Regions from separate parts of the Serratia sp. FDAARGOS_506 genome, predicted to be linked through region 2. Evidence: predicted binding sites of a transcription regulator. Region 2 holds the regulator's gene; the other holds the start of a gene.
What was found. The regulator LexA, encoded in region 2, represses DNA repair genes until DNA is damaged. The targets are predictions, from matches to a motif close to TNCTGTATGTACATACAGNA.
Positions count from the first base shown of each region.

Region 1 (15,634 bases), 1.4 Mb from region 2:
GACAGCGTGTCGATGGACAATATCGCCGCCGGGCGCCTGGCCGCGCAGCACCTGCTCGAACGCGGCTGCCGACACATCGTGTTCGCCACCGAAGCGACGCTGACCGTCGGGCGCAGCCACAAGATCGACGGTTTTCTGAGTGCGCTGGGGCACAGCCTGAGCGAACGCCAACGGGTGATCGAAGGCAAGGCCAACAGCGCCTACGGCGACACGGAAATGTTCGAATTGGGGCTGACGCTGGCGCCGCGCGTGCTCGCGTTGACGCCGCGCCCGGACGGCATCGTGGCGATTAACGATGCACTGGGCATCGGGCTGATGGTGGGATTGCGCACCGCCGGCGTCCAGGTGCCCGCAGACATCTCGGTGATCGGCATCGATAATATCGCGCTTGCCGGCCTGGCCGAACCGGGGCTGACGTCCGTCAGGCCGCCGCTGGCGGAGATGGCGCTGCTGATGGTCGAACGCCTGATCGGACGCATCAACAATGATTCGCAACCGCCCGGCGAATTTCTCTTCCCGCCGACGGTCATCAGCCGACGCTCGGTCAAAGCCGCCGGCTAAATGAAATAATGACGTCTTCCCCAGACGATGCGCAGAGGCATCGTCCGGATTGGTATCAGCCAAAAACAAAGGAAAAGGCCGGCGCGCTTAAGGGATACCCGCGCCCCAATGAATCAGTGTCGTGCCGTTATTTAACGTTCAGCTCAGGGTAATGAGCCGGGCTTCTATTATTCCGATTAACCACATTGGAAATATCAAAATGAAAATAAACAAGCCGCAGGATATTGAACGCAGCGCTATCAGGAAATTGACGCTGCATATTGTCCCCCTCATGATTTTATTGTATTTCCTGGCCTTTCTCGATCGCAATAATATGGCCTACGCCGCCAAAGCGCTGGAGGATAACCTGGGACTGACCGCCTCGGCATTCGGTTTCGCCTCCGGGATTTTCTTTATCGGCTATTTCCTGTTTGAAATACCCAGCAACGCCGGCACCATTAAATTCGGCCCGCGCATTTGGTTCGCCAGAATATTAATTTCCTGGGGCATCTTCGCGACCCTGCTCGGTTTTGTGCGCACGCCGCTGGAGTTGTATATTTGCCGTTTTATGCTGGGCGTATGCGAAGCCGGTTTCTTTCCCTCGGTGGTGTATTACTTCACGGTCTTCTTCCCGGAAAAGTACCGCACCAAAATTCTCGGCATGTTTATCATCGTTCAGCCGCTGTCCAACGCCGTCGGCTCGCCGATTTCCGGTTTTATTCTCAATATTCAGCATGACTGGTTCGGGTTCGCCCCCTGGCAGCTGCTGTTTATCCTCGAAGGGCTGCCGCCGATCGTCATCGGCCTGCTGATCCCGTTCCTGATCAAGAACTCGCCCAAGGACGTCGGCTATCTGAACGTCGAGGAAAAAGCCTGGCTGATGAGCAACGCCGGCCGCTCCAAATCCGGCTCTAAAATCACGCTGGGCGACTTCCTGAAAGGGATTAAAAACAAGAAATATCTGCTCTACGCACTGCTCAACTTCGGCATGGTGTGCGGCATTTATGGCTTCGGCACCTGGCTGCCGTCGATCATTACCGCCCTTTCCGGCAGCGATATTTTCCGCGTCAGCCTGCTGGCGCTCATTCCCTATGGCCTGGCCGCGCTGCTGGTGTATCCGTGGAGTCTGTGGGCCAGCAAAACCAAAAAGCTTGGCGTGTTCGCCGGCATCAGCATGGTGGTCGCCGCCATCGGCCTGATGGGCGCGGTAACGTTTTTTAAATACGATCCGCTTATCGCGTTGTCGTTCCTGTGCATCGCCGCCATCGGCATCTACACCGCCGTGCCGCCGTTTTTATCCATGCCCGCCAACATTTCCACCGGCGCAGCCGCGGCCGCCGGGCTGGCGGTAGTCAGCTGCATCGGCAATATCGGCGGCTTCGTCGCGCCTTATGCGGTGGGCGTGCTGAACGATCTGACCGGCAACAGCGCACCGGGGCTGTTTTTCCTGGCCTCGTGCCTGCTGACCACCGGGTTGATCTGCATTTTCTACTGCGCGAAACAGCGCGAAGGCGTCATCAATTCTTAACGAACCAATAAGGAGTCAATCATGGGCGATCTTGCGGGCAAAAAGGTCTTTATCACCGGGGCGGAACAGGGCATCGGCCGCGCCACCGCAGAGCGGCTAATCAAGGCCGGTTGCGACATCTATTTTCACTATCACAGCGACGAAAGCGGCCCCAAAGCGCTGGTGGCGCTGGCCCATTCATTGGGGCAAAAGGCCGCTTACGGCTACGCCGATCTCATCGATACCGACGAAACGCTGCGCTGCGTCTCCGCCGGCGCCGAGTTTCTCGGCGGCATCGACATTCTGGTCAATAACGTCGGCGGCATCGTCGGGCGCAAATGGTTGGGCGAGATCGACCGCGCCTTCTGGCAAACCGTGATCGACGTGAACATGACCACCATGCTGAACGTGACCCAGAGCGCGCTGCCGTTTCTTAAGGCGGCAAACGGCGCCAGCATCGTCAACCTGGCCTCGCAGGCCGGCCGCGCCGGCGGACACTCCGGCTCGCTGGTCTATTCCGCCACCAAGGGCGCGGTGCTCACCTGGACGCGCTCGCTGGCGGCGGAGCTGGGTGAGTACGGCATCCGGGTGAACGCGGTCGCGCCCGGCCTGATCCTCGGCACTCGCTTCCATAATCGGCACACCACCCAAGCATCGGCGGAGGAAACCGTTCGCGCCATCCCGCTCGGCCGAGCAGGTACGCCGGACGACGTGGCGCGTGCCATCGCCTTCCTGGCGGCGGAATACGACGGCTTCATCTCCGGCGCTACCCTCGACATCAACGGCGGCATCTACCGCATGTAGTGTCATTCAGCTGCGGGCGGCGCGGCTGCCGCCCGCCCATTCAGGAATCAGATTATGATCAAATCCGCCATCACTCACCCGCAGCTGCTCGCCGCGCTGGCGCAATGCGGGCACAAAACGCAGGTGCTGCTCGCCGACGGCAACTACGCCTGCATGACGCACGCGCCGAAAGACGCCACCGTCATCTATTTGAATCTGGGGCCCGGCACGCTCGCCGCCCCGCCAATTCTGGAAAAACTGCTGGCCTGCATCAACGTGGAAAGCGCCGCGCTGATGGCCTGCCCACCGGACTTCACCAACACCATCGAAGCCGAATACCGGCAGCTGCTACCGGCGCATTGCCCTGTAGAACACCTGCCGCGTGAGGATTTTTATGCGGCGGTCAAATCGGATCGGACGCTGCTGGTGATCGCCTCCGGCGAACAGCGCCGCTTCGCCAACCTGCTGCTGACGGTGGCGCCGGTGGTGTGACACGCGAATTATTTTCCGTCTGAAAACTCTCCCCCAGCCGCACCACCGGGATATCCGCCAACCGGGTGGTGTAGGCCGGTGACAGCATTTCGCGCTTCATTTGCCACGGCTTGACGATCCCCTGCCCGGCGAACCACACCCGCCCGCGTCCCTCCTGATTCAGGCGATCGAGGGTCGCCATCAGCCGTTCGCTGTTGCGGCGCGGCGGGCAGTCGTCGAACAGATCGATCTGTGCCATGGCAGCGGCGCTGAAATCCCCCAACACCACGCCGCCCTTCAGGTAACGCCGCCCTTCCTGCCAGATGCTCTCCAGCGCGCGCACCGCCATGGCGATAATATCGCGGCTATCGTTGCTCGGCGTTTGCAGCCGGGCAGTGCCCATATTGCTGTAATACCCCTCGCCAGCCGAATGCGGGCTGGTTTTGATAAACACCGAAACATTGCGGCAATAGCGCTTTTCCTGCCGCAGCTTTTCGGCGGCGCGTTCAGCGTAGCTGCAGATTGCCTCTCGCATGTGTGGGTAATGCGTCAGCCGCTGGCCGAACGAACGGGAGCAGATGATCTGCTCTTTGGCGGCCGCCTCATCTTCCCACTGCAGGCACGATTCGCCGCGCAGCTCGCGTATCGTGCGCTCCAGCACCACACTGAAGGTCTTACGCGCCAGCCGGGTATCGCAGTCTGCCAGCTGCAGCGCGGTGTGAATGCCCATCGCCTGCAGCTGGCGAGTCAGGCGGCGGCCTACGCCCCACACCTCTTCCACCGGGAGCAACGCCAGCAGTTTGCGCTGGCGCACCGGATCGGATAGATCCACCACGCCGCCGGTGCCGCGCCATTTCTTGGCGGCGAAGTTGGCCAGTTTGGCCAACGTTTTGCTCGGCGCAATGCCGACCCCGACCGTCAAATGCAGCTCGCGCCGGATGCGATCGCGCACTCGCTGGCCGAACGGCTCCAGCGCTTCGCAGTGCGCCACGCCGTCCAGCCGCAGAAAGGCTTCGTCCAACGAGTAGATCTCCACCGCCGGCGCCATCTCCTCCAGCGTATCCATCACCCGGCGGGACATATCGGCGTACAGCGCGTAGTTGGAGGAGAACACCGCGACGTTGCGGCGGCGCATCTCCTCTTTGATTTTGAAATAAGGCGCGCCCATCGGCACGCCCAACGCCTTCGCCTCGGTGCTGCGGGCGATCACGCAGCCATCGTTGTTGGACAGCACGATCACCGGCCGCCCTCGCAGATCGGGCCGAAAGATGGTTTCGCAGGAAGCGTAGAAGCTGTTGACGTCCACCAGGGCGAACATGGTTATAGCGCCGCGTAGACGATAAAAGTCACCACGCCGAAGATCTCCAGCTGATCCTCGTCGTCGAACACGATCGGCGCGTAGGCGGGATTCATCGGCAACAGCCGCACGTCAGGATAGCGCTGCAGCTTTTTGACGGTGAATTCGCCGTCCACCGCGGCGATCACGATATTGCCGTGCTCCGGCGTCAGGGCGCTGTCGACAATCAGCAGATCGCCATCCTGGATATTGCCGTCGATCATCGACTCGCCGCTGGCGCGCACGAAGTAAGTGGCATTGGGGTGCCGCACCAGCAGCTTGCCGATATCCAGCCGCCCTTCGACGTAGTCCTGCGCCGGTGAAGGAAAACCGCAGGCCACGCGATCGGCAAACAGCGGTAACGTTAGGGGGTCACCTGGTGAAAAAGCATACAACCTTGAATTGCTCAGCATAATCATAACCAAACTGTATATTTATACAGTAAAGCATAAACAAAACGCGAACGCGTGCAACCCCCTATCCCCCTGCGGATCGCGCTTTGTCGCGTAATATAATAATTTTCTGAGCGATTTTTTTTCGTTGGCGATCTACTTTGGCGGGTAATGTACACAATTTACTCACCCAAGCAATTTCTACATTTAGAGGTTGCATACCACGCTAGTACAGCCTCGTTCGAGATGCATCTTTATCTATTGTTTTCTGGAGGTTAATCACAGGTGGCACAGCCCCAGCTAACAGAACCGATGATAAAACGATATGGGTGCCGGTCTTTCCCGGCTGTCAGCAATTAACCCTGGTTTGTCATTCGCGCATAATTATTACTGCGCTCCAAGATTTACTGGTCTTTCCCAGCGGTCATTCACCTCAATGAATAGCTAAAAATACGTTTTATCCCGCGCAGAGCACCATGTAAGCTGCATTGGTAACACATAGGCAAAAATTCTCGCCGTTCACTCAACCTTTTTGGTTTAGCTACTCCGCTTGTCAAATAAAAAAGTTGTCTCCTCAATGAAAAAATCATAAAAAACAACCTATAAAATTTGGCCAGAACGTATTTTAACCGCGGGAAAAGTAGCGGAGTCTCACTTGCACAGCCATACTAGTGGCACCATTTACATCGGGCAAATAGCAACTTTCGATAGAGGATATAAAGAATTAGCATGAGAAGAGGCTCACCCATAACCTTGAAACAACTTCGGTATTTTATCGCTATCGCCGAGGCGGGTAGTTTTTCGGCCGCAGCACGAAACGCCTATATCGCCCAGCCCGCACTCAGCCGCCAAATCAGTTTATTGGAAGAAGAGCTGGGTATGCAGTTGCTGGAACGTTTGCACGACGGCATCTTACTGACAGATTCAGGGCAACGGCTCTGTGACCTCGCACGTTTTGTCGTGCAAACCGTCGATTCATTAAAAAGTGAGCTCCACTCCACTCAGGACAACCCGAAAGGCATGGTAACCATCGCCATTCCGGTTACCGCATCAGCATTATTGATGCCGCTCATCATTATACAGGCGCGGGAAAAATTCCCCGGCATTGAGTTGGTCGTGCGCGACGGTCTCAGTCAGGAAACAGGCGAAGCTATCGCCATGGGGCAAGTGGACTTTGGCGTGACCCCCAATGCGGAAGAATTGGATCATGTGTGCGTCGATCCGGTCTTTGCTGAACATCTGTACTGGGTTGGCCAACACGCATGCCCGGAAACTGCCGATACGATCACTCTGACGCAAGCAGCCGCCAGTTCGCTGGCCATGTTGCCGAAAAACTGTTCTTACCTCCGCCGCCGGGCGGAACAAGCAGCCATACAGCTAGGGATAGAACTCAACGTCGTGTATGAACAACATACCGCGCAAGGGCTCAGCAGCCTGGTGCGCAGCGGATTGGCCGCCACCATCTGCAATTGGCCCGCAGTGAGGGAAGGTTCGCCGTATCCGCCCTTAATGATTGTCGAACCCCGTTTGTATCGCACCATCTCCATTGCACATTCGGCCCATAAACCCTTGTCATTCGCCGCCTCGTGCATACGCGATCTGGTGCGCGGCATGCTGGTTGAAGCTGTGCGTTCAGGTAATTGGAGCGGTGAATTGATTAAACACCCGTAACCTACGGATAATCGCGCTCAAACGGGTTAATTTTATATTCCGCGTTTAACAACACTACAATCAGCACCGGGAATGCACGCTATCATCAGAGTACTTATTGCTATTAATAATGATGTCAGGAGCCAATTAAAATGGGTCACTACTCTCTATGAACAAAAATCAACACAGCCGCCCCGACAAAGGGACACTATTTAACGTTAACTAGCGGCACATTGAAAAAATAACACTCATTATTCAGATATACAGAATACACATACAATCCATATAAAAATGATATAACTGCCCAATCATAACTATTGGACTTATTAGCATGGTTACCTATAGTTTCTGTTAGTGCACATTATACAGGAGGGTATTGTGTTATCGCTAAGCCGATTTCGATTTAGCTCCTACCAGAACCCCCCTCTTCTTTTTAATCTTTTCACTAACCAACTAAGTTGTACGTTACTCAAATTGCTTCAAACACATATTTTTAATATGCATTCCAAAGAGGCCCCATGACAGTAAAGAAACGGCTCATAGCCATGGCAATAACACTTGCATGCATGAGCGGCGTTTTCGCTAAAACGCCGCCCCTTATCCTCGCAGAATCTAAGGAAAGCAATTCGGTCGAAAAATACTTCGATCTGCAAGAAATTCGCGATGAGAATACTCTTGGAACAAAAATTATCAGTGATACCGTTATCAATAGCAAAAGTCGGCCTGGTAAAACAGTGCGGAAAATTGAACTGAGCTTTACTGCGCAAAACTGGCATGGTTTGATCTTAAGGCATCCAGCCAGAGTTTACGTCCCCGTTGATTACAAGGGAGGCGGAAAAGCGGGGATTATCGGTACAGAAAGACAATTTTTTGATGATCCGAATTGGTCCAGAAAAAAAATCCCAGGCTCGGGCCGCGATACAGAAGGAGAGTACGCGGAAGGAACGGCAATCGATCTCAATATACCTATTATGATTTTCTCTAACCCTGCAGAAGATTATTGGGGAATGAACGAGTCAGATCTGATGGGATATGCTTTGAAAAAAGCACAGGAGACGAAGGATCTGACTTGGGTCGGCTACTATCCAATCATTAAATCCTACCTTCGCGCCATTACCCTTATGCACTCTCTGAAAGGAATTAATACGGAAAAAGCCGTACTCATGGGATGCTCTAAACGCGGATTAGCAGTAAGCGTAGCAACCGGCGTCGACCCCGATCGCGTTGCGGGTACCATGGCAGCCTGCTATTTCGGCGGAAATAATCTCTATTTCATCGCCAGAAAATTTGCTGAATTCGGCGCCGGGGTGGGAGGAGGAGAAGAAACCATGGGTCGCCCAACCGGGCCCGCATTTCAACCTGCAGATGAATTGCTGAGAGAGGTAAACAACCCTATAGGTTTACAAATTTTGGCAAACTTCGATCCTTATATGTGGCGAACGAAAATAAAAGCAAAGTATCTGGTTACACTCGGCACCAACGATCAGCTTTTCGCCTTAGGCAGCCCCAATAGCATGATGAGTGAAATGACGGGAGACAAAGCATTTTTAGCTGTGGACAACTTTCCCCACACCTGGGTTTCAGATAAACATCTGGCAGCATGGCGAATGTGGTTAGCTCATACGTTTATGGGCCGTAAAGTCCCTGAAATCAACATGCATGTCAGCCGTGAACACGACACATTAACGCTGCAACCCAAGATCAATAAGGTAAATAAGCTGATCGGTGTGAGCGTGTTTTATGCTTATGTACCCCTTGTGAGTGACTGGCGCAAAGCAAAATGGCAATCCGCGGAAATACCCGAAAATGGCGGTAACTTCACGGTTGAACTCAAGCTGAAACCTGGCAACCAGCTTGCATATTATATTGAGGTTCAAGATGAGGGCGTCGGGGGAACAGGTTATGTCAGCTCGTTGGTAGAGATCGTTCGCCAATAGAACAACGCTCCCTTGGGCTGCGTAATATCTATCCGCAGCTCAAGAGAGATAAGCTATCGCACTCAAGGCTTCAGATACTGGAGAAATAATGATGAACCGCCGTGACTTTATCAAAGCCGCTCTTGCTACAGCGTCTCTCAGCTACTTATTCACTGGCAGCACATTCGCACAACGTAGTGTCACGATATCAGCCAAGCAAACATTTCTGCAGTCTGGTGATGCATTATATGAGCTGGTTCAACAATATGCAGCCCTCGGATTTCATCGTGTGGGAACAGACGTCGATCGCCACACCAATGACTGGTTCTCACAGATACTCCAGAATATAGGCGGAGAAATATCAATGCAGCCATTTAGTTTCACACGCTTTGATGGTTATTCCCGCGTCCGCATTAGTGGAAAAGAGGTACCGTCAATGCCATTGTACTATGAAGGTATTGGCAATATGAGCTCCTCTTCCCCTTTCGTCGGCTCTGCCGTCGCACTGAGGGGCGATCGTACTTCTGCAGCCCTGCAGCGATTAATTACATCAGCTCAGACATCCGGCGCAAGAATTGCCGTGATAGCCACTCAGTGTGAACTGGGTGAACTACAGGTGCCCAACAGAGAGCCGAGATTGGGGAGTGGTTTACCGGTTGTTTTGGTGCCTGGCAGACTAGGGGAGTCGCTGCAGAAAAAAAGTGTAGATGTCCTGTTTTCGGGAAAAATTGTTCCGGGGAAAAGCAACAATATCATCGCCACGTTCGGTGATGTCAGTAAGAAGGCAATCATCATTGCCACACCGCTAAGCGGTTGGTTTCAATGCGCGGCGGAACGAGGTACCGGCATTGCACTTGCGCTTGGCCTCGCTCAAGCCCTGGCTGAACAATATCCAGTGATCGTTATCGGCTCACCCGGCCACGAACTGTTACATCATATCGGATTAGAAACACTGCTGAAGACAAACCAATTCAATCCGGCGCTTATCGTGCATTTAGGTGCTAACGTTGCTCTAACCATGAGAAATAAAACAGATAACACCATGGTCTTAGCCCCCGGCAGCAATAATCCGTCAATGATCCCAGCTATCGCGCGAGGTGTCTCAATCAGAATGGACGACGCTCGCTTCAAAAAAATCGAACCGATACTACTGGGAGCCGGTCTGCCGGCATTACTTAACCCTAAACAGTGGAATGGCGAAGGGGCACTATGGGCTTCCGCAGTAAACGCACCACTCATGTCATTTGTCGGTATTGGCCCACAATTCCATACGCCGGCAGATGTGCCCGAGCAGGTCACCTCCCCTCAGTCGCTCGAGACCGTTCACCAAATGTTGCTCAACGCCATCCAAAAATATATGCAAGCATAAGTCGGCTGGCTCGGCGCATTGACGTTAAACGGTGCTCCCTTACCTCAGATGGCGATGAGATTATCGCCACTCGCCGAAAATCACATTTTCCCTAGGCCCCCCCCTCTCGTACCTTACGGGCTCAAGCCCCAGCCGTTCCCCCGTAGCGTTGAGCCGCCTGCTAACATTGCCGTCATCAGAAAAAGTCACTATTTTCACCTAAACACGTCGCTCCGACCTCTTCCATGGATGAGCATTTATCATTCCCCTTAATGCTATAGGCAAATAATTGTTGCACGAGCGACTGACCTGTTTTCATGAGATCACGCCGAAAACCTAACGATAACAGGGGAAAACTGTCTTCGTGAGTTCAACGCGCGGATAGCAGGTTGCTCTATGCATCCCCTCGTTCTGATAATCAAAGTGGTGAAAAAGCATACAGGCATGACATATGGGTCACAATCGCAATAAAACTGTATATTTATACAGCAACACACAAGCAAACCGCGAGCGCGTGCAACCCTCTATCCCCCTGCGGCTCGCGCTTTCCCGCGTAATATAATAATTTTCTGAGCGATTTTTTTTACGCCTGCTAAGTGTTTCACCTTCCCTTGCACACACGTTATCCACCAAAACTGTGGATAACCTGATGGGCCGGCAGTACGGTGTGATTCCCTACGCGAGCGAGATCAGAATCCTGTATAATCCCCATACCTGCTCAATAAGAATTCATCCCCGTCGGCGCCTCGTCACCGACAGTCACGAGAACGTTATGAACAAGCACCTACTCCTCGCAGAAACTGACGATATCGAACAGGAATGCCTGTCGCGCCACGCGGTTTGGCAGCGCAACGATCTGGCTCAGGCGCAACAGGATTGGCTGGCGGAAGAAGTGCCGGTCGTCCTGGTGTACAACGGCATTTCCCACGTGGTAATGATGGCGACGCCGAAAGATCTGGCGGCCTTCGCCATCGGTTTTTCGCTGTCCGAAGGCATCATCGCCTCCCCCGACGATATCTACGACATCCGCCAACAACCGGCCTGCAACGGCATTGAAGTGCATGTGGAACTCTCGAGCCGCCGCTTTATGCAGCTGAAAGAGAAGCGCCGCAACCTGGCCGGCCGCACCGGCTGCGGCGTCTGCGGGGTGGAGCAGCTGCAGGAGGTCGCCCAACCCATCGCGCCGCTGCCCTTCACGCAACGCTTCGATTTGGCCCTGCTCGACCGGGCGCTGGCGCAGCTGCAGGAAGTGCAAACGGTGGGGAAATTGACCGGCTGCACCCATGCGGCGGCCTGGATCCAGCCGGACGGCGCGCTCAGCGGCGGATGTGAAGACGTCGGCCGCCACGTCGCGCTCGACAAATTACTGGGCTACCGCAGCCAACAGGCGTGGCGGCAAGGTGCTGCGCTGGTGTCGAGCCGCGCCAGCTATGAAATGGTACAAAAATCCGCCATGTGCGGCGTCGAGATCCTGTTCGCCGTTTCCGCCGCCACCCGCCTGGCGGTAGAGGTGGCCGAACGCAGCAACCTGACGCTGGTGGGCTTCAGCAAGCCGGGGCGCGCCACCGTTTATACGCACCCGCAGCGGCTCTGGCAATCGACGGCGGCGGCCTAACGCCGCCGGATAAGAATCGACTATTCTCAATAGCAGGACACCAGGAAGCACCCACGTTATGATAATTCGCCCGCACCAGAACTGGTTTTTTCGCCTGTTCGCCTGGCACGGTTCCGTGCTGTCAAAAATTACCTTTCGCCTGTCGCTGAACGTGCTGATGTCGATAGTGGCGGTGATCAGCTACCAATGGTATGAACAGCTCGGCGTGCATTTAACCATCGCGCCGTTCAGCCTGCTGGGCATCGCCATCGCCATCTTTCTCGGCTTTCGCAATAACGCCGGCTACAGCCGCTTTGTCGAGGCCCGCAACCTGTGGGGCTCGCTGCTGATTACCGAACGCTCGCTGTTGCGCCAGATCAAAAGCCTGCTGCCGGACGAACCGGCGGTGCATCAGAAGGTCGCCAAGCTGCTGATCGCCTTCAGCTGGAGCCTGAAGCATCAGCTGCGCGCCACCGATCCGACCGCCGATCTGTACCACAATCTCAGCAGCAAGGAACTGGCCGAAGTGATCGCCAGTCCGATGCCGACCAACCGCATCTTGCTGATGCTGGGCCAGGAGATCGGCAAGCTGCGCCGACGGGGGCTGCTGAGCGACATCACCTTCGAGCTGCTCGACAATAAACTGAGCGAGCTGTCCCACGCCCTCGGCGGCTGCGAACGGCTAGCCAGTACGCCGGTGCCGTTCGCCTATACCCTGATCCTGCAGCGCACCGTTTATCTGTTCTGCAGCCTGCTGCCTTTTGCCCTGGTGACCGATCTGCATTACATGACACCATTTGTTTCGGTGTTCATTTCCTATACCTTCTTATCTTGGGACTCGTTGGCCGAAGAGCTGGAAGATCCGTTCGGCGTGTCGGCCAACCATCTGCCGTTAAACGCCATCTGTAACACCATTGAGCGCAACCTGCTGGAAATGAACGACCAAAGTCCGCTGCCGCCGCCGATGAAACCCGACGAGCACTTTAATTTGATTTGACCTATTTCACCCGAACACACTGGAGCCGAATGCAATGAATGCAAATAACAATCCGCCGCAAGCCGTTTTCACTCCGGTGACGCGCCACGCCATCTTCATCGTCGCCACCCTGTCGCCCGTTCCTGCCCATCTGGCGGCGGTGCGCGCCTGGTGCGGCGACATCGCCGCCGTGGTGCGTTCGGTCGGTAAACGTGCGCCGGCGGGCAACCTCACCTGCGTCTGCGGTTTCGGTTCCGAGGCTTGGGATACACTGTTTGGCGCACCGCGCCCTCGCCAGTTGCATCCGTTCAGCCCGATCGGCAGCGGGGAACGCGTCGCCGTCGCCACGCCCGGCGACATCCTGCTGCATATCCGCGCCGATGAAATGGATCTGTGTTTCGAACTGGCCTCACAGCTGGTCGGCAAGCTCGGCGACGCCGTGACGGTGATCGAAGAGGTGCACGGCTTCCGTTACTTCGATCAGCGCGCCATGATTGGCTTCGTCGACGGCACGGAAAACCCTGAGGGGCACGAAGCCTTCGACTATACGGTGATCGGCGATGAAGACGCGGCGTTCAGCGGCGGCAGCTATGTGCTGGTGCAAAAATACCTGCACGATATGCAGGGCTGGAACTCGCTCAGCGTGGAAACGCAGGAGAAGATCATCGGCCGCCATAAACAGTCCAACATCGAGTTGGATGAAGCGGTCAAGCCGTCGTCATCGCACAGTTCACTGACCACCATCACCGACGAGCAAGGCAACGAGGTGAAAATTCTGCGCGACAACATGCCATTCGGCCGCCCCGGCCTGCGCGAATTCGGCACCTACTTTATCGGCTATGCACGCTCCCCGCAGCCAATCGAGCAGATGCTGGAAAACATGTTTGTCGGCCGCCCCGCCGGCAACTACGATCGGCTGCTCGATTTTAGCCACGCGGTAACCGGCACCCTGTTCTTCGTGCCTTCTGCCCCGCTGCTGGAAGCGCTGGCCGACCGCAGCGGCGCCGAACTGCACTGATTTTGCCAAGGCGCAGGGCCGCAGCGATCAGCCTTTGGTTATCCTGCGGCCCTGCGCATCGATCACCGGCTCCCCATCCTCTTTGCTGAATGCCCCGCGCTGCGGAGCCGGCAGAATATCCAACACCGCCTCCGACGGCCGGCACAGCCGCGTGCCGAGCGGTGTCACCACAATGGGCCGATTGATTAGGATCGGCTGTTGCAACATGAAGTCGATCAGTTGCTCATCGTTCCAGCCGGTCTCGTCCAGTTTCAACTCGGCGTAAGGTTCGACGTTTTTGCGCAGTAACGCGCGCGGCGTCATCCCCATCTCGGCCAGCAGCGCAACCAACCGTTCGCGGCTGGGAGGCGTTTCCAGATACAAAATCACCTCGGGCTCAACGCCGCTGTTGCGGATCAGCGCCAACGTGTTGCGCGACGTGCCGCAGGCCGGGTTGTGATAAATCTTGATACTGCTCATGACGGTTTCTCCGGTTAGGACAAAACGGACAGCCGCAGCGCCAGCGCGGCCAGGGTGACGAACAGAATCGGCAGCGTCATCACCAGTCCCACGCGGAAATAATAGCCCCAGGTAATGACGATGTTCTTCCTTGCCAACACATGCAACCACAGCAACGTAGCCAGGCTGCCGATCGGGGTGATTTTGGGGCCAAGATCGCTGCCGATGACATTGGCGTAAATCATCGCCTGCTTGATGACGCCTTCCGCGCCGCTGCCATCGATTGACAACGCCCCCACCAATACCGTTGGCATGTTATTCATGACGGAAGAGAGAAACGCGCTCAGGAAGCCGGTGCCGAGCGTTGCCACCCACAGCCCCTGCCGCGCCAGTGCGTCCAACACGTCGGCAAGCAGATCGGTTAAGCCGGCATTGCGCAACCCGTAAACCACCAGATACATACCCAGCGAGAAAATCACGATCTGCCAGGGCGCCCCGCGCAGCACTTTACCGGTATCGATCGCCCGCCCGCGTTTCGCCACCGCCAGCAGAATCAGCGCGCCGCAGGCGGCAACCAAACTCACCGGCACACCGAGCGGTTCCAGGGCGAAAAAGCCAATCAGTAACAGCGCCAATACGGCCCAACCGGTTCGGAAAGTCGCCCGATCGCGAATCGCTTCTTGGGGTACCGGTAAACGCGTCAACGCGTAGCGCTGTGGAATATCCTTGCGAAAGAACAGATGCAACATCACCAGGGTCGCCGCCACGGCGGCAAGGTTAACCGGCACCATCACTGCCGCATACTCCGTAAAGCCCAACCGGAAGAAATCCGCCGACACGATATTCACCAGGTTAGACACCACCAGCGGCAGGCTGGCGGTATCGGCGATAAAGCCCGCCGCCATCACGAAGGCCAGCACTGCCGCAGGGCGAAAGCCGAGCGCCGACAGCATGGCGATCACGATCGGCGTAAGGATTAACGCGGCACCGTCGTTCGCGAACAGCGCCGCCACCGCGGCCCCCAGCAGCAGCATGTAGGTAAACAGCCATCGGCCTTTGCCGTTGCCCCAGCGCGCGACGTGCAAGGCGATCCAGGCAAAGAAGCCGCTCTCATCCAGCAACAGGCTGATGATGATGACGGCGATAAAGGTCGCGGTCGCATTCCAGACTATCTGCCACACCACGGAAATATCGCCGATGTGCACCACGCCGCTCAGTAATGCCAATCCCGCGCCGAATGCCGCGCTCCAGCCGATGCTCAGCCCTCTCGGTTGCCAGATCACCAAGGCCAACGTCAGAATAAAGATCGCCCCTGCCACTATCATCGCCGCCTCACTGCCTCCACAAGTTTACATATATGTTTTTTCAAATGTGTTTGCGCAAATTTTTTACCGTTACGGGCAGCCTTTCGCCGCGCGTTGCGCCAATCCCGTCATCTGTTCTGATCGGCACTGATAAGCCTGCTCAATAATCGCCGCCGCCCAGGCTGGCATATGCGGTGACAGGCGATAATGGATCCACTTGCCATCGCGCCGATCGAGCAACAGCCCGCTTTCACGCAACATTGCCAGATGCCTTGAGATTTTGGGCTGCGGCAGCGCCAGTCCGCTCGACAGTTCGCACACGCACAGCTCACCGGCGTGGCGTAGCAACAGCACCAGCGTC
Region 1 is NZ_CP033831.1:4,465,375-4,481,008, forward strand. It holds gene EGY12_RS21605 (LacI family DNA-binding transcriptional regulator) at 1-561, shown strand, start outside; gene EGY12_RS21610 (MFS transporter) at 833-2,068, shown strand; gene EGY12_RS21615 (SDR family NAD(P)-dependent oxidoreductase) at 2,090-2,851, shown strand; gene EGY12_RS21620 (RbsD/FucU domain-containing protein) at 2,906-3,322, shown strand; partial or broken gene umuC (translesion error-prone DNA polymerase V subunit UmuC) at 3,354-4,619, opposite strand; gene umuD (translesion error-prone DNA polymerase V autoproteolytic subunit) at 4,622-5,056, opposite strand; gene EGY12_RS21635 (LysR family transcriptional regulator) at 5,759-6,700, shown strand; gene EGY12_RS21640 (PhoPQ-activated protein PqaA family protein) at 7,198-8,616, shown strand; gene EGY12_RS21645 (hypothetical protein) at 8,705-9,964, shown strand; gene fdhD (formate dehydrogenase accessory sulfurtransferase FdhD) at 10,716-11,558, shown strand; gene EGY12_RS21655 (bestrophin family protein) at 11,617-12,534, shown strand; gene EGY12_RS21660 (Dyp-type peroxidase) at 12,569-13,531, shown strand; gene arsC (arsenate reductase (glutaredoxin)) at 13,559-13,990, opposite strand; gene EGY12_RS21675 (arsenic transporter) at 14,005-15,294, opposite strand; gene EGY12_RS21680 (metalloregulator ArsR/SmtB family transcription factor) at 15,364-15,634, opposite strand, start outside.
Region 1: the regulator LexA is predicted to act here: its motif matches at 5,062-5,081, upstream of umuD (translesion error-prone DNA polymerase V autoproteolytic subunit).

Region 2 (15,634 bases):
CTCTTTCTGGTAACCGTAGCGCTCCTGAATTTTGCCGACCAGCTGTTCGCGTTTCCCTTCGATGACCGTCAGATCGTCATCGGTCAGCTTGCCCCATTTTTCCTTCACTTTGCCTTTAATCTGCTTCCAGTTACCGTCGGCTTGATCTTTATTCATAGTCTCTCCGTTAACCTGTGGTGAATCAGTGATCCCTGTCGCCGGCCGGGATTAACCAGAAATTTTTCTGGCCGATGCCCCCTTCACCTTAAGAAGCATCGCCCCCTTTCATTTACCAGCCACATGATTCATTCTAGTTAAAAACGGAAATAAAAAAGCCAATACACAGAATAAAAAACCATTAACAAACAAAATAAAAACAAAAAACGCCAACAAACAACGAACTAAGGAGAGCAAGCCGGCGCTGTAAACATGTAAGCAAACATGAACAAAAACATAAAATAAATTAATAAATAAACCGGCAAAGCGTCCATTCTAGCGTGCAGCAAACCAGCTGCCGCGTACCTGATGACGGTGCCAAATCCAGCCCAACGCCAGGCCGCGTAACGCCAAAAACACCGCCAGTGCCAGCCAGAGTCCATGGTTACCCAGCACCGGCACGCTAAACAGTGCCAAGCCATACCCCGCCGCAGCCACCGCCATGCTGTTACGCATCTCGGCGCCGCGCGTAGCACCGATAAACATGCCATCCAGCAAATAGCACCACACCCCGACCAGCGGCAAAATGACCTGCCACGGTAAATAGTGGGCGGCTAATGCACGCAGCTCCGGCAAGGAGGTCAACGCTGCCACGATCTGCTGGCCGGTAACGGCATACACCAGGCCGAAGGCCAACGCGACCAGCCCTGCCTGCCTGCAGGCTGCGTGCCATACTTTACGCAGTTGGCTATCGTCTCGAGCACCATAGGCATGGCCCGAATGGGCCTCCACCGCATAAGCGAAACCATCGAGCGCATAGGCGGTGAACGTCAGCAAATTCATCAATACCGCATTGACCGCCACTACGTCGCTTCCCAGACGAGCACCGAAAATGGTCAGCGACGCAAAGCACAGTTGCAACAACAGTGAACGCAGCATGATGTCGCGGTTAAGCGCCAGCAGCCGACGCAGATCGCCACGCCAGGCCTGGCGCAGCATCGGCAGGGTAATACCGCGCAGGCGCATCACCCGCCATGCCAGCCACAGGCCGAGCAGCAGCGTGGCGTATTCGGCGATGGCGGTGGCCGCCGCCGCCCCCCGCACGTTCCAGCCCAGGCCCATCACCAGCCAGATATCCAGCACGATGTTCAGCAGGTTGCCGACGATCAGCAGGATCACCGGCGCACGCACGTACTGCACGCCGAGCAGCCAGCCCAGCAGCACCAGATTAGCCAGCGCCGCCGGCGCGCTCAGCCAACGGATCTCAAGAAAACGCCGCGCCTGTTCCAGCACCTCGCCATTGCCACCGACGATCCGCAGCGCCAGTTCGATCAGCGGATAGCGCAACAGGACGATCGCCACCCCGGCCAGCAGCGCCAGCAGCAGCGGTTGCATAAAGGCGCGCGCCAGCGCCTGCGGGTTCTGTGCCCCCAGCGCCTGCGCCGCCAGGCCGGTGGTGCTCATGCGCAGGAACAACAGCAGCATGAACAGGAAGCTGGTCGCCACCGCGCCAATCGCAACGCCCCCCAGGTAGATCGGGCTGTCTAGGTGGCCGATCACCGCGGTATCCACCAGCCCGAGCAGCGGCACGGTGATATTGGAGAAAATCATCGGCAGGGCCAGGCGCCACAGGGCTTTATCGGTATCGCTGGTAAAGGCGGAAATCAAGCGCATGATGAGATGTTTCCCGTAGCAGTGACGAAAAGGGCAAAGTCAGAAACAAAAACGCCCCAGAACAGGGGCGATTGATACAGGGAGGCACTGAGGGCGCGGCGATTAAATCCAGTCGCCGTTGCGAATCACCCCCACCGCCAGCCCTTCGATAGTGAAATTCTGCTGACGCAGATCGACCACGATCGGTTGGAATTCGTTGTTCTCCGGTAGCAGTTCAACCACGTTGCCGTGCTTCTTCAGACGTTTGACCGTGACTTCATCTTCGATGCGCGCCACCACGACCTGGCCGTTGCGCACGTCTTGCGTCTTGTGCACCGCCAGCAGATCGCCGTCCAGAATGCCGATGTCACGCATCGACATGCCGTTCACCCGCAGCAGGAAATCGGCGCTCGGTTTAAACAGGGAAGGATCCACCTGGTAGTGCCCTTCAATGTGCTGCTGCGCCAGCAGCGGCTCGCCGGCGGCGACGCGGCCGATCAGCGGCAGCCCTTCTTCTTCTTCCATCAGCAGGCGGATACCGCGCGAGGCACCGGAGACGATTTCGATCACGCCTTTGCGTGCCAGCGCCTTCAGGTGTTCTTCGGCGGCGTTAGGTGAGCGGAACCCCAGACGCATCGCGATCTCGGCACGCGTTGGCGGCATGCCCGTTTGCGAAATATGATCGCGAATCAGATCGTAGACCTCTTGCTGTCTGGTAGTTAGTGCTTTCATTCCGCCCCCTGTTTGTTTATACAGTCTTGCTGTGAGTATATACAGGTAAGCGCAGATTGGGAACCAAAGAATAAATAAAAATCAGTCAGTAGGCGCTTTGCGTCAGCCGAAACGCTGCCACAAGACCGTGCCCCAAACGAACAGCGCCAGCACGATCGCCAGCGACACCGCCGCCGACCCCATGTCTTTGGCCCGGCCGGACAGCTCGTGATGTTCGCTGCCGATGCGATCCACCACCGCCTCGATCGCGCTGTTCAGGATCTCGACGATCATCACCAGCGCTACCGATCCGATCAATAAAATGCGCGCTATCGCACCCACATCCAGCCAGACAGCCAGTATGATAGCCAGAACGGTGACCACCAGTTCCTGGCGGAAAGCCGCTTCGTGCTGCCAGGCGGCGGAAAGCCCTTTATAGGAATAGCCGGCGGCCTTGATGATGCGGGTCAGTCCGGTTGCTTGGTTTGCCATGTTTTCGTGCCTTTCTCAGAGGTCGGTCATAATAAAAAGAGTCTAGAACAGTCCGCGCTGACGGCTCTCGGTTTTCGAACACCACAGATCTGCTACCCGGTTTCTGGTATGCTTGCGGCGCATTGCTAACAAGAGGCTTCACGTTGTTATGTCAGGTTGGCGTAAAATTTATTATAAAATATTGAATTTACCACTTAAATTGTTGGTAAGAAGTAAGGTCATCCCTTCAGATCCGGTTACCGAGCTAGGGTTGGATCCCTCACGGCCGATTTTGTATGTTTTGCCTTACAATTCCAAGGCGGATTTGCTGACGCTGCGCACCCAGTGCCTGGCGCAGGATCTGCCCGATCCGCTCAACTCGCTGGAGATCGACGGCACCGTGCTACCGAGCTACGTGTTCATTCACGACGGCCCGCGCGTGTTCCGCTATTACACCCCGAAAGAAGAGTCGGTAAAGCTGTTCCACGACTATCTGGATCTGCACCGCAGCAACCCGGATCTCGACATTCAGATGCTGCCGGTTTCGGTGATGTTCGGCCGCTCGCCGGGCCGCGAAGGCCACGGCACGCCGCACCTGCGTCTGTTGAACGGCGTGCAGAAATTCTTTGCCGTGCTGTGGCTCGGCCGCGACAGCTTCGTGCGTTTCTCCAATACCGTTTCGCTGCGCCGCATGGCCACCGAGCACGGCACGGATAAAACCATCGCGCAGAAACTGGCGCGCGTGGCGCGCATGCACTTCTCGCGTCAGCGCCTGGCTGCGGTAGGCCCGAGCCTGCCGGCCCGTCAGGATCTGTTCAACAAGCTGTTGGCGTCCAAAGCGATCGAAAAAGCGGTCGAAGACGAAGCCCGCAGCAAGAAGATCTCGCACGAGAAAGCCCAGCAGAACGCCATCGCGCTGATGGAAGAGATCGCCGCCGACTTCTCCTACGAAACCGTGCGCCTGTCCGATCGCGTGCTGAGCTGGACCTGGAACCGGCTGTATCAGGGCATCAACGTCACCAACGCCGAGCGCGTGCGCCAGCTGGCGCAGGACGGCCACGAGATCGTCTACGTGCCCTGCCACCGCAGCCACATGGACTACCTGCTGCTGTCCTACGTGCTGTATCACCAGGGCCTGGTGCCGCCGCACATCGCCGCGGGCATCAACCTCAACTTCTGGCCGGCCGGCCCGATCTTCCGCCGTCTTGGCGCATTCTTCATCCGCCGCACCTTCAAGGGCAACAAGCTGTACTCGACGGTGTTCCGCGAATACCTCGGCGAGCTGTTCACCCGCGGCTACTCGGTGGAATACTTCGTGGAAGGCGGCCGTTCCCGCACCGGGCGTCTGCTGGAGCCGAAGACCGGCACCCTGTCGATGACCATCCAGGCGATGCTGCGCGGCGGCACCCGCCCGATCACGCTGGTGCCGATTTACATCGGTTACGAACACGTGATGGAAGTGGGCACCTACGCCAAAGAGCTGCGCGGCGCCACCAAGGAAAAAGAGAGCCTGCCGCAGATGCTGCGCGGCCTGCGTAAGCTGCGCAACCTGGGCCAGGGTTACGTCAACTTCGGCGAGCCGCTGCCGTTGACCGCTTACCTCAACCAGCACGTGCCGCAGTGGCGCGAGTCTATCGATCCGATCGAAGCCCAGCGCCCAAGCTGGCTGACGCCGACGGTCAACGATCTGGCCGGCCAGATCATGGTGCGCATCAACAATGCCGCCGCGGCCAACGCCATGAACCTGTGTTCCACCGCGCTGCTGGCTTCGCGTCAGCGTTCGCTGACCCGCGAACAGCTGGTCGAACAACTCGAGTGCTACCTGCAGCTGATGCGCAACGCGCCTTACGCGCGTGACGTCACCGTGCCGACGCAAACGCCGGACGAGCTGCTGGATCACGCGTTGAACATGAACAAGTTCGAGGTGGAGAAAGACAGCATCGGCGACATCATCATCCTGCCGCGCGAGCAGGCGGTGCTGATGACCTATTACCGCAACAACATCCACCACCTGCTGGTGCTGCCGTCGCTGATAGCCAGCATCGTGATGCATCATCGCCGGGTGTCGCGCGCCGAACTGCTGCGCCAGATCGGCATGATTTACCCGATGCTGAAAGCCGAGCTGTTCCTGCATAACGACAAGGAACAGTTGCCGGAAGTTCTGCAGCCGGTGATCGACGAGCTGATCCGTCAGCAGTTGATCTGCGATAAAGGCGACGAGCTGGTGCTGAATCCGGCGCGCATTCGCCCGCTGCAGCTGCTGGCCGCCGGGGTGCGCGAAACCCTGCAGCGCTACGCCATCACCATGTCGATCCTCAGCGCCAACCCGAGCATCAACCGCGGCGCGCTAGAGAAAGAGAGCCGCATCATGGCGCAGCGTCTGTCGGTGCTGCACGGCATCAACGCGCCGGAGTTCTTCGACAAGGCGGTGTTCTCCACCCTGGTGGCGACGCTGCGCGAAGAAGGCTATATCAACGACAGCGGCGATGCGATCCGCGAGCACACCCTCGAGGTGTACAACATGCTGAGCGATCTGATCACGCCGGAAATCAAGCTGACCATCGAAAGCGTCAACATGCCGGCAGAGACCAACGCCCTGCCGCAAGCCGACGCGGAAGAAGAACAAGACGAGTGATGTCACCCGCCGCGCAAAAACAAAAGGCACCCTGTGGGGTGCCTTTTTTCTTGCTCAGGGGAACCGTTACGCCGGCAGATAGCTCAGCGCGATGCCGATAAACACCACCAGCCCGACGTAGTTGTTCTGCAGAAAAGCTTTGAAGCAGGCTTCACGCTCGCGCCCGGCGATCTGTTTTTGCTGATGAATGAATAGTGCGCCCGCCAGCAGCAGCGACCAGTAAAACGCCCCGCCGAGCTGCGCCAGATAACCGACCCACACCAGCAGCAGCAGCGTCGCGAACTGCAGCAGCCCGACGATCAGCTTGTCATAACGGCCGAACAGGATAGCGGTGGATTTGATGCCGATCTTCAGGTCATCGTCGCGATCGACCATCGCATACAGCGTGTCATAGGCCACCGTCCAGCAGATGTTGGCCAGCAGCAGCAACCAGCAGCTGAGCGGCAGCGATTCGCTGACCGCCGCGTAGCCCATCGGAATGCCCCAGCCGAACGCGGCGCCCAGCACGAACTGCGGCAGGTTGGTTACCCGCTTCATGAACGGATATACCCAGGCCAACGCCAGCGCCGCCAGCGACAGCCAGATGGTCATCGCATTCAGCGTCAACACCAGGCAGAACGAGATCAGCACCAGCACCACGAACAGCACCTTGGCCTCTTTCGCGCTCACCCGGCCGCTCGGCATTGGCCGCCCGGCAGTGCGTTTCACGTAGCCGTCCACCGCGCGATCGGCGTAATCATTCACCACGCAGCCGGCAGCGCGCATCAGGAACACGCCGAGCACGAACACCAGCAAAATCGACAGCGGCGGCACGCCTTTCCCGGCCAGCCACAGCGCCCACAGCGTCGGCCACAGCAGCAACAGCGTGCCGATCGGTTTATCAATGCGCATCAAATGGCTGTAAGCCCGCCATTTACTTTGAGTCACGCTTCCCTCCAAGGTCTTGCTCTCCTCTCTTATGCAGGAACCGCTGAATACAGCGGCGAAGCCGGTAAAAACAGTTCAGTCAGCAGCAGCGGTTTACCCGCCAACCGTAGCCGTGAGCGACGCGCCCACAGCGCGTCTTGCCGGCCGATATGGATATAGTCGCGGGTCAGATCGCCGCTGCTGAACAGGTAGCGCCCCAGGGGTAGCGTGCCCAGATCCACCAGCGCCTGGTCGGGGCCGGTCAGCGTATTTTCCGGGATCACCGTGCGCCCCAGCAGCCAGGGCTGGTCGTCGCCCAGCAGCACCACTTCGCGCAGCCAGTAGCGCGGGCTGTCGGGCAGGTGGCTCGCCTCGTCGCCCAGCGCCTCGCGCGTGACGAAGCATTCGCGCTGCGGTTCGACGCGCACCTGGGCGCAATGGCGTTCAAATCGGCGGGTCATGGAGCCTAACTCCATCAGCCAGTCGCTGACGGTGGCGGGCGCCGGAGGATCCTGTTCGGACAGCCACTCCAGCGGCGGCAGGATGGAATCCCTGATGCCAGACATTGCTTTACTCCTCGCCTGAACCGCAGCCGGTACGGCGCGCCAGACGATACAAACTGTTAACAGGCCCCCATTGTAGCGCAGAAATACGAAAGCGGCAGGCTGATTCGTGGCGAAAGCGCCGGTGGCATCCGCCGGAAAAACCGGGCTTCTGTCATCTTTTTGCCATCCGCGTTCTCTATCTTCGTTCCCCGGCACGATGACGGTTCTGTGATCGCCTGCAAAGTTTCATCTTTGTCGCGTTGTTTTATCTACGCGCGTAGATACTCTGACATCGCAGCGTTGAATCGCCATGCGTCTGACATCATTGGTCGGCACACCTTATTGCCGGCACCAGGGAAACCATCTTTAACCGCGCCCCTCATGGCGCAGAACAAAAGAGGATAGTACTGCCATGAGCGAAACAACGCTTGCCACTCCACAGACCGCCGACGCCGCGCTGGCGGCCGATGAACGCCTGGCAACCAAAGAGGGGCGCAGCCAATTTTGGCGCGCCACCTTCTCCTGCTGGCTCGGCACCGCCATGGAATACGTCGATTTCGCACTGTACGGCCTGGCGGCCGGTATGGTGTTCGGCGACGTGTTCTTCCCCGAAGCCACGCCGCTGGTCGCCCTGCTGGCCAGCTTCGCCACCTACTCCGTCGGCTTCGTCGCGCGGCCGATCGGTGCGCTGGTGTTCGGCTGGATAGGCGATCGCAAAGGCCGCCGTGTGGTGCTGATTACCACCGTGGCGCTGATGGGCGTTTCCACTACGCTGATCGGCCTGATCCCATCCTATGCACAAATCGGCGTTTGGGCGCCCATCTGCCTGGTGATCCTGCGCTTCGCGCAGGGGTTCGGCGCCGGCGCGGAGCTGTCCGGCGGCGCCGTGATGCTGGCGGAATACGCGCCGGCCAAACGGCGCGGGCTGGTGGCGTCGATCATCGCCATCGGCTCCAACAGCGGCACCCTGCTGGCGTCGCTGGTCTGGCTGCTGGTGCTGCAGCTCGACAAGGAAGACCTGATGAGCTGGGGCTGGCGCATTCCGTTCCTCGCCAGCATTCTGATCGCCGGGGTGGCGCTGTACCTGCGCCGCCACGTGCGGGAAACGCCGGTCTTCGAACGCGAACTGCAGCAAAACCACCAGCGCATGCTGGACGCTGCCCAGGCCGCACCGGACTCACGCAGCTACCTGCAGCGCACCAAGGCGTTCTGGGTGATGCTCGGCCTGCGCATCGGCGAAAACGGCCCCTCCTACCTCTGCCAGGGCTTTATCGTCGGCTACGTCGCCAAGGTGCTGATGGTCGATAAATCGGTGCCGGCGCTGGCGGTGCTGATCGCCTCGCTGTGCGGCTTTCTGGTGATCCCGCTGGCCGGCTGGCTGTCCGATCGCTTCGGCCGCCGCGTCACCTACCGCGGGTTCTGCCTGCTGCTGGTGCTGTACGCCTTCCCGGCGTTCTGGCTGCTCGACAGTCGTGAACCGGCGATCGTCATCTCGGTGATCGTGGTCGGCATGTGCATCGCGTCGCTGGGGATCTTCGGCGTGCAAGCGGCCTACGGCGTCGAACTGTTCGGCGTGAAGAACCGCTACTCCAAGATGGCGTTCGCCAAAGAGCTCGGTTCGATCCTCTCCGGCGGTACCGCGCCGCTGATCGCCACCGCGCTGCTGTCCGGTTTCGGTCACTGGTGGCCTATCGCGGCCTATTTTGTTGTAATGGCGGGCATCGGCTTAATCACCACCTTCTTTGCTCCCGAAACTCGCGGCCGCGATCTCAACCTGCCGCAGGATGCCGCGTAGCGAAAAGGCGAACAGGATCTCAATTTGGATAATCACTCCGCGCGACGCGTTACCCGCGCCGACGTGGCCCGCGTAGCGGGCACCTCCGTCGCCGTGGTCAGCTACGTGATCAACAACGGCCCGCGCCCGGTGGCGGAAGCCACCCGGCTGCGCGTGCTGGCGGCGATCGAGCAGACCGGTTACCGGCCGAACGACATCGCGCGGGCGCTGGCCTCCGGCAGCACGCAAACCTACGGGCTGGTGGTGCCGGATATTTCCAACCCGTTCTTCGCCACTCTGGCGCGGGCGCTGCAACAAGAGGCCTTCAACCGCGGCCGCGTGCTGCTGCTAGGGGACGCCGGCGACGATCGTCAGCGCGAATATGAGTTGATCAACAACCTGCTGCGACGCCAGGTCGACGGCCTGCTGTACACCAGCGTCGATCGCCACCCGTGGTTCGATCTGATCCGCGCTTCCGGTACGCCCTGCGTGATGATAGACACCATCGACAGCCAATCCGGCGTCTGCGCCATTCGCGTCGACGAGCGCGACGCCGCCTGCCAGGCGACTCGCCATCTGCTGCAGCACGGCTATCGCGACGTCGGCATTTTTATCGGCCCGCTGACCATGCTCAACGCGCAGGATCGCCTGAACGGCTGGCGCGATGCGCTGCTGGAGGCGGGCATTGCGCCACGCGACGAGTGGATTTTCGAGGCGCCTTACACCCGCCAGGGCGGTTACCAGGCCACCCAACATCTGGTGCAAGGCCCGCGTCCGCGCGCCGTTTTCACCTCCAACGAGCAGCAGGCGCTCGGCTGCCTGTCGGCGCTGGCGGAGCATGGGTTACGCGCGCCGGACGATCTGGCGCTGATCTGTTTTAACGGCACGCAGCAATCCGAGTTCAGCGTGCCGCCGCTCAGCGCAGTCGAGCAGCCGATCGACGCCATGGCCAAGCGGGCCATCGCCATGCTGGCCGCCGGTGCCGCGCCCGCCGAGCTGCATGAATTCGCTTTTCAACTGCGCATCCGCCATTCGTGCGGCTGTTAGCGGTTTTTCAGGACACCTTATATGCGTTTAATCATTGATTGCGATCCCGGCAACGGCGTTCCCGGCGCCAACGTCGACGACGGCCTGGCGCTGGCCCTGGCGCTGGCGGCCAAACCGCAGCTGCAGCTGGAGCTGATCAGCATCGTGGCCGGCAACACCCCGCGCGAAGTGGGCTTCGCCGTCGCCACCGAGCTGCTGGCGCAGAGCGGTTATCAGATCCCTGTGGCACTCGGCGCGGCGCGCGCCCTGAGCGAGCCGCCGGAGCCGTGGCGCGCACATCTGGACCGCCCGATCGCCGATCCGAAACTGGCGGCGCTGTGGCGTGACTTGCCCACGCCCTCGCCGGCCAACGCGCCCGTACCGGACGCCGCCATCGCCATCGGCGAACTGATCTGCCGGCATCCCGGCGAGATCACGCTGGCGGCGATCGGCCCGCTGACCAACGTTGCGCACGCCATGCAGCTTTACCCACGGATGGCGCAGGCGGTGAAAGAGATCGTGATCATGGGCGGCGTGTTCAACGTCGACGGGTACATCAAGGACACCAATTTCGGTTTGGATCCGGAAGCGGCGCGGCTGGTGTTGAACAGCGGCGCTGCCATCACGCTGGCGCCGTTGGACGTCACTACCCAGACCATGCTGACCCAGGCGGATTTGGCCGAGTTAACCCAGCCGGATACCCCGCTGTGCCGCTATTTACGCGCCACCACGCAACCGTGGATCGACTATTCGCGCCATACGCGGCACCTGCCGGGTTGCTGGATCCATGATGCGCTGGTGATCGCCTGGCTGCTGGCTCCGCAGCTGGTCACGACCGAGATGTTCCATGTGGACGTGGCGCTGGAAGGGGCGTTGACGCGCGGCAGTTCACGCCGCTGGAGGCCGGACAGCCTGCGCCTGACGGTCGGCATGCCGGCGCCGCAGGGCAAGCCGGTGCGCGTCATGCAGCAGGTGGACAACGCTCGTCTGCTGGCGTTGATCGGCGCAACGCTGGCCCGCGGATGAAAAAAGGTGCGCCAAAGCGCACCAATCATCGAGCCAGCATCGGCAGCGCCGGGTGTTACCCCTTGCCTTTAACGCTGCTGATAAATGTTTTACGCGCGGTGGTCGAGCCCAGTTTCTCGGCCTCATTCATCAGCTTCAGCGCCTTGTCGATATCGCCCGCCTTCACCGCCTGTTTGATGCCGTTATTGAAGTAGCTTTCGGTATCGTTGAGCATCGGCTCCGCCGGTTTCTCCGGCACCGGTGCCGCCACGGCAGCCGGAGCAGTCGAACCCACCACCACCGGCGCCGCGGTCGGCGCAGGCTGCAACATGCCGATCATCACGTTGCCGGTTCCCTGTTCAGCGGTGACCTTAAGCTTCAGCGTGCCGGTCGTCGCGTGGCCGGCGATCGGATCCGGGATATCCGGCACCGCGTTGCCCACCCCCTGCGCGTAGGCCTTGGCCGGGTTGGTCAGCTGCGTGGTTTTCGCCAAATCCTGACGGGTGGTGTACACCAGCAGGTAAATCTGTTTTTGACCGAGCGCCGGCGTCAGCTTCAGCGTGCCTTCGAGGCGATCGGAGGACATCGCCCCCGGCGGCTGATACGGGAAGTAGCTGCTCGGGTAATATGCCGCCGGGCGCAGGTGCTCATCCAGCACCAGCACGCTCGGCGCGTAAAGCGAATTGTTTTTGGCGAGGCTGCTCAGCGTCACTTCCAGCGAACCGCGATCGGCCGGCAGCGTATAGGCGGCGATCGCCCCCTGGATCTCGCCCTGATTGAGTTGCGGGCTGACGGCGTCGAGCTTCACCTCTTGCGACACCGGCGGCTGCAGCGGCTGCCACGGCAGGCTTTGCAGCGTGGCGGCGCTGATGGCCGGCGCGACGGAAACGTTGGCCGGCGTATCGGCATTGGCCGCCAGAGGCGCGCCGACGGTCAGCGCCAGCGACAGGCAGAGTGACAGCAGATTCTTTTTCATCGTTATATCCTCTTTCAGCGCCGCGACGGTTCAGGCAAGAGATCCGGCCGCGGCGAATGCGGTTGGGGGAGAGCCTTCGGCTCTCCCCGTCCTGTCGTTACCACCAAATTTCCATCTGGGCGCCGAAGGTGACTTCGTCATCCTTGCCGCGACTGAAGGTATGCATGCTGGTGTCGTTGTAAGCGGTGCCGGCGTTATACCCGGTGTCGTCACCGGTAGCGTAGCCCCACTTCTCATCCCACTTGGCGTAGGTGGCGAACAGACGGATGGCCGGACGCGACCAGATGCTGTTGCCCGCCTGCCACTGCTGCGCCAGGGTCACTTTGTACTGGCCGTTGCGATCGCCGGTGCGCTGGGATTTGACGTTGTCGTAGCCGGCTTCCAACAGGGTGCTCATGATCGGCGTCCATTTGTACATCGGGCGTACGCCCACGGTATACCAGGTGGTGCCGTTGTTGTTGTCGCGGTCGATATCCTGGAACATGGCGACGTACATCAGCGCCCATTGATCGTTGAAGTCGATGGCGCCGTGATCCAGCACGCGGATCATCTTGCCGTTGTTATCGATGGTAGCGCCTTCGTTGCGGCCGTTGTTCTGCGAGGTCATCGAGTCGGTGGCGTACTGCACCACGAATTTGTTGTAACCGTTCAGGATGCTTTGGGTGTGTTCCGCGGTGAACATCCAGCCGTCTTTGCTGGCGCCGTCGGCCAGGTGGTAGTGGTCCTGCGCATTGGCACGGCCGTAGTCCACGCCCAGCTCCAGGGTGCCGCCCGGGTTCAGCTCCAGCCCAGCCAAGCGCACATCGAAGGTGTCGTTGACGGTCGGGCGCTGTTTCCATTCGTTATCCAGGTAGCCGTAAGAGCCGCCGGACTCCGAGTTGCGGGTCACGGCAGCGGACAGCTTGCCGAAGCCCAGATCGATGTTTTCCAGACCGGCGCCGGGGCCGGAGATATCCCAGTAGTAGAAGTCGATCATGTGAACGTCATGACGCTGATAGAAGCGCTTACCGGCCCACAGCGTGGAGCCCGGCAGCCAGTCGATCAGGTTTTTACCCTGCACGTTGACTTCGCGGAAGCCCGGGGTCACATCTTCCCAGTCTGAACGTTGCGAGACCGAATAGGCCAGGTTGGTGTCGAAATAGAAGCTCTTGTCGCCTTCTTTCCACACTTCCTGCCCCAGTTTCAGCTCGGCGTAGGTTTCGCATTCGTTGCCGAGACGGTATTTGCTCGCGGCGCCAGTGGCCTTGAAGCACTGTTGCTCACCGCCGCTGCCGGTCCAGCCGATGCCGGAACGGGCGTAACCGTGGAAATCCACGGCCAGCGCCTGGGTAGAGAGAACACCGGCGGCGACAGCCAGTGCCAGAGGAAGTTTGCGCAGAGTAGTCATCATTATTCTCCTGTTATACCGACTTTGATGCTTTAAACGCCCGGCTCCTGGTGCAGCCGTTTACATGCCGTACCGTCTTCACGGAACAGGTGGCAGCGGTGAGGCGGCAGGCCGATGGCGAATGTGGCACCTTCTTCTACCAGCACCACGTCATTCTGGCGGTACACCAGGTTTTGACGGATGGCCGGGATTTGGATGTGGATTTGCGTCTCGTTGCCGAGCTGCTCCACCACCTGTACGTCGCCGGTAAGCCGCACTTCAGAGGCCTCACCGGGCAGCAGATGTTCAGGGCGAATGCCCAGTGACAGGTTGGCACCGGGTTGAACGCCCGCGCCTTCGACCGGCAGCCAGACCAACTGACGGTTGGGCAGTTCGACCTGCACCTGTTGCGGCTGCACGGCGGTCACCTTGACCGGCAGGAAGTTCATCTTCGGCGAGCCGATGAACCCGGCGACGAAGCGGTTAGCCGGGTAGTGGTACAGTTCCAGCGGCTTGCCGACCTGCGCCACGCGACCGGCGTCGAGCACCACGATCTTGTCGGCCAGCGTCATCGCTTCGACCTGATCGTGGGTGACGTAAATCATGGTGCGCTGCAGGCGCTTGTGCAGACGGGAGATCTCGATACGCATCTGCACTCGCAGCGCGGCGTCGAGGTTGGACAGCGGTTCGTCGAGCAGGAACACGTCCGGCTCGGCCACCAGCGTGCGGCCGATCGCCACGCGCTGACGCTGCCCGCCGGACAGCGCTTTCGGCCGCCGATCGAGCAAGTGCGCCAACTGCAGCACCTCGGAGACCTGATTCACCCGTTGATTGATTTCCGCTTTCCTGGCGCCGGCCAGCTTCAGGCCGAACGACATGTTGTCCGCCACCGACAGGTGCGGATACAGCGCATAAGACTGGAACACCATGCCGATACCGCGCTCGGAAGGCGGCACCTCATTCATACGTTTCTCGCCGATCAGCAGCTCGCCGGAGGTGATGTCCTCCAGCCCGGCGATCATGCGCAACAACGTCGATTTACCGCAGCCCGACGGCCCGACAAACACCACAAACTCGCCGTCTTCGATGGTCAGATTGACGTCTTTTGAAATCACGGCCTCACCGAAGGCCTTATAAACGCTGCGCAGTGTCACGCTAGCCATGCGTTACTCCCCTGCTTTCGCAGTTAACATGTCGTGTGAAAATGGCGGAGGCAAAGCCCGCCAAAACCCATTGATGACCCTCTTGCTGCGCGCCGTACTGCCATGCCAACGGCAAGGTCGCCTCAGACGGCGCGGCCGCCTGAGTATAAGGCTGCAGGTTTATCAGCGCTTCAAGGCATTGATCCTGATGGGTAATAAGTAGGCGCACCACGCCGTCCCGCTGGCTGATCGCGCTCAGCTCACCGCGCTGGATGAGCGGCGAACGGCGCAGGGCCAGCAGCGCCTGGCAATAACGTAAGGTGGAGTGGCTGTCGTGCTGTTGGCGGCTGATGGCCAATGCGCGGTGTTCGATCGCCACCTGCTGATACCAGCTGATTTCGCCGGCGGTGACCTGTTCGGGAGCCTCATGCCACGGCATCGGCGTTTGCGCGCCGCGCGGATCCTGCAAGCCGGCGGCATGCGGCAGCCCCAGCTCTTCGCCCTGATACAGGCAGATCGGCGCCGGCAACATCGCCAGCAGCGTCAGAAAAGCGGCGGCGGAACGCAGGTCACCCTGCCCCCAACGGCTGACCACTCGGGGCTGTTCGGCGTCGCCGGTGCTCCACAGGCTGTCCGCCAACGAGCCTCGGCGGGCATGCAGCACCGCCACCAGCCTCTCTGCGCTGAACGGCATCACGTCCAGCGCCAATGCGCCGTGGGCGAACCGCTGCGGCGCGGCCGCATTGCGCACGCGGTTGGCTTCATCGGCGTACCACAGCGTCAGTCCTTCGCCCGTCACCGCCGCTTCAGCCTCCGGCGCCAGCGCCTGCGGCAGCAACACGCCGTCAATCGACAGCGCTTTCAGATATGGCAGCGCCGCCAGCATGCCATGCGCGTCACCCACGCCGTCCCCGTTTCCGTCACGGAAACTGGCCGGATGGATCCGGTACAGGGTGGGCTGGGTGACGATAGGCATTGACGACATAAATCCGGTACCCCTGCTGCGCGTGGCGTTGAAAATCAATGGGCCGATAGTGCGGGAGTCGCCGGAAAGGGTAATCATCCGTAACAGGATTTTTCATGGGGGAGGAGGCGGGAGGATGAGAGAACGACCGCAGCGATGAGAAGTTCCGCGCTTAAGGCAAATCTGTGATCCGGCTGGCAAAAATCGCCCCCCTATTTTGTGCCTGACGCCACAGAATAGAGCGCAACGTTAACTGGATCACACTCCTCATCTCAGGGGCGTAGAGGGGGGGAGGATGAGAATATGTCGCGTTGTGACCCACTAT
Region 2 is NZ_CP033831.1:1,032,513-1,048,146, forward strand. It holds gene EGY12_RS05195 (CsbD family protein) at 1-156, opposite strand, end outside; gene dinF (MATE family efflux transporter DinF) at 472-1,809, opposite strand; gene lexA (transcriptional repressor LexA) at 1,912-2,520, opposite strand; gene EGY12_RS05210 (diacylglycerol kinase) at 2,623-2,991, opposite strand; gene plsB (glycerol-3-phosphate 1-O-acyltransferase PlsB) at 3,140-5,605, shown strand; gene ubiA (4-hydroxybenzoate octaprenyltransferase) at 5,672-6,544, opposite strand; gene ubiC (chorismate lyase) at 6,562-7,077, opposite strand; gene EGY12_RS05230 (MFS transporter) at 7,469-8,851, shown strand; gene EGY12_RS05235 (LacI family DNA-binding transcriptional regulator) at 8,876-9,877, shown strand; gene EGY12_RS05240 (nucleoside hydrolase) at 9,899-10,882, shown strand; gene malM (maltose operon protein MalM) at 10,938-11,837, opposite strand; gene EGY12_RS05250 (maltoporin) at 11,935-13,227, opposite strand; gene malK (maltose/maltodextrin ABC transporter ATP-binding protein MalK) at 13,257-14,366, opposite strand; gene EGY12_RS23450 (hypothetical protein) at 14,359-15,330, opposite strand.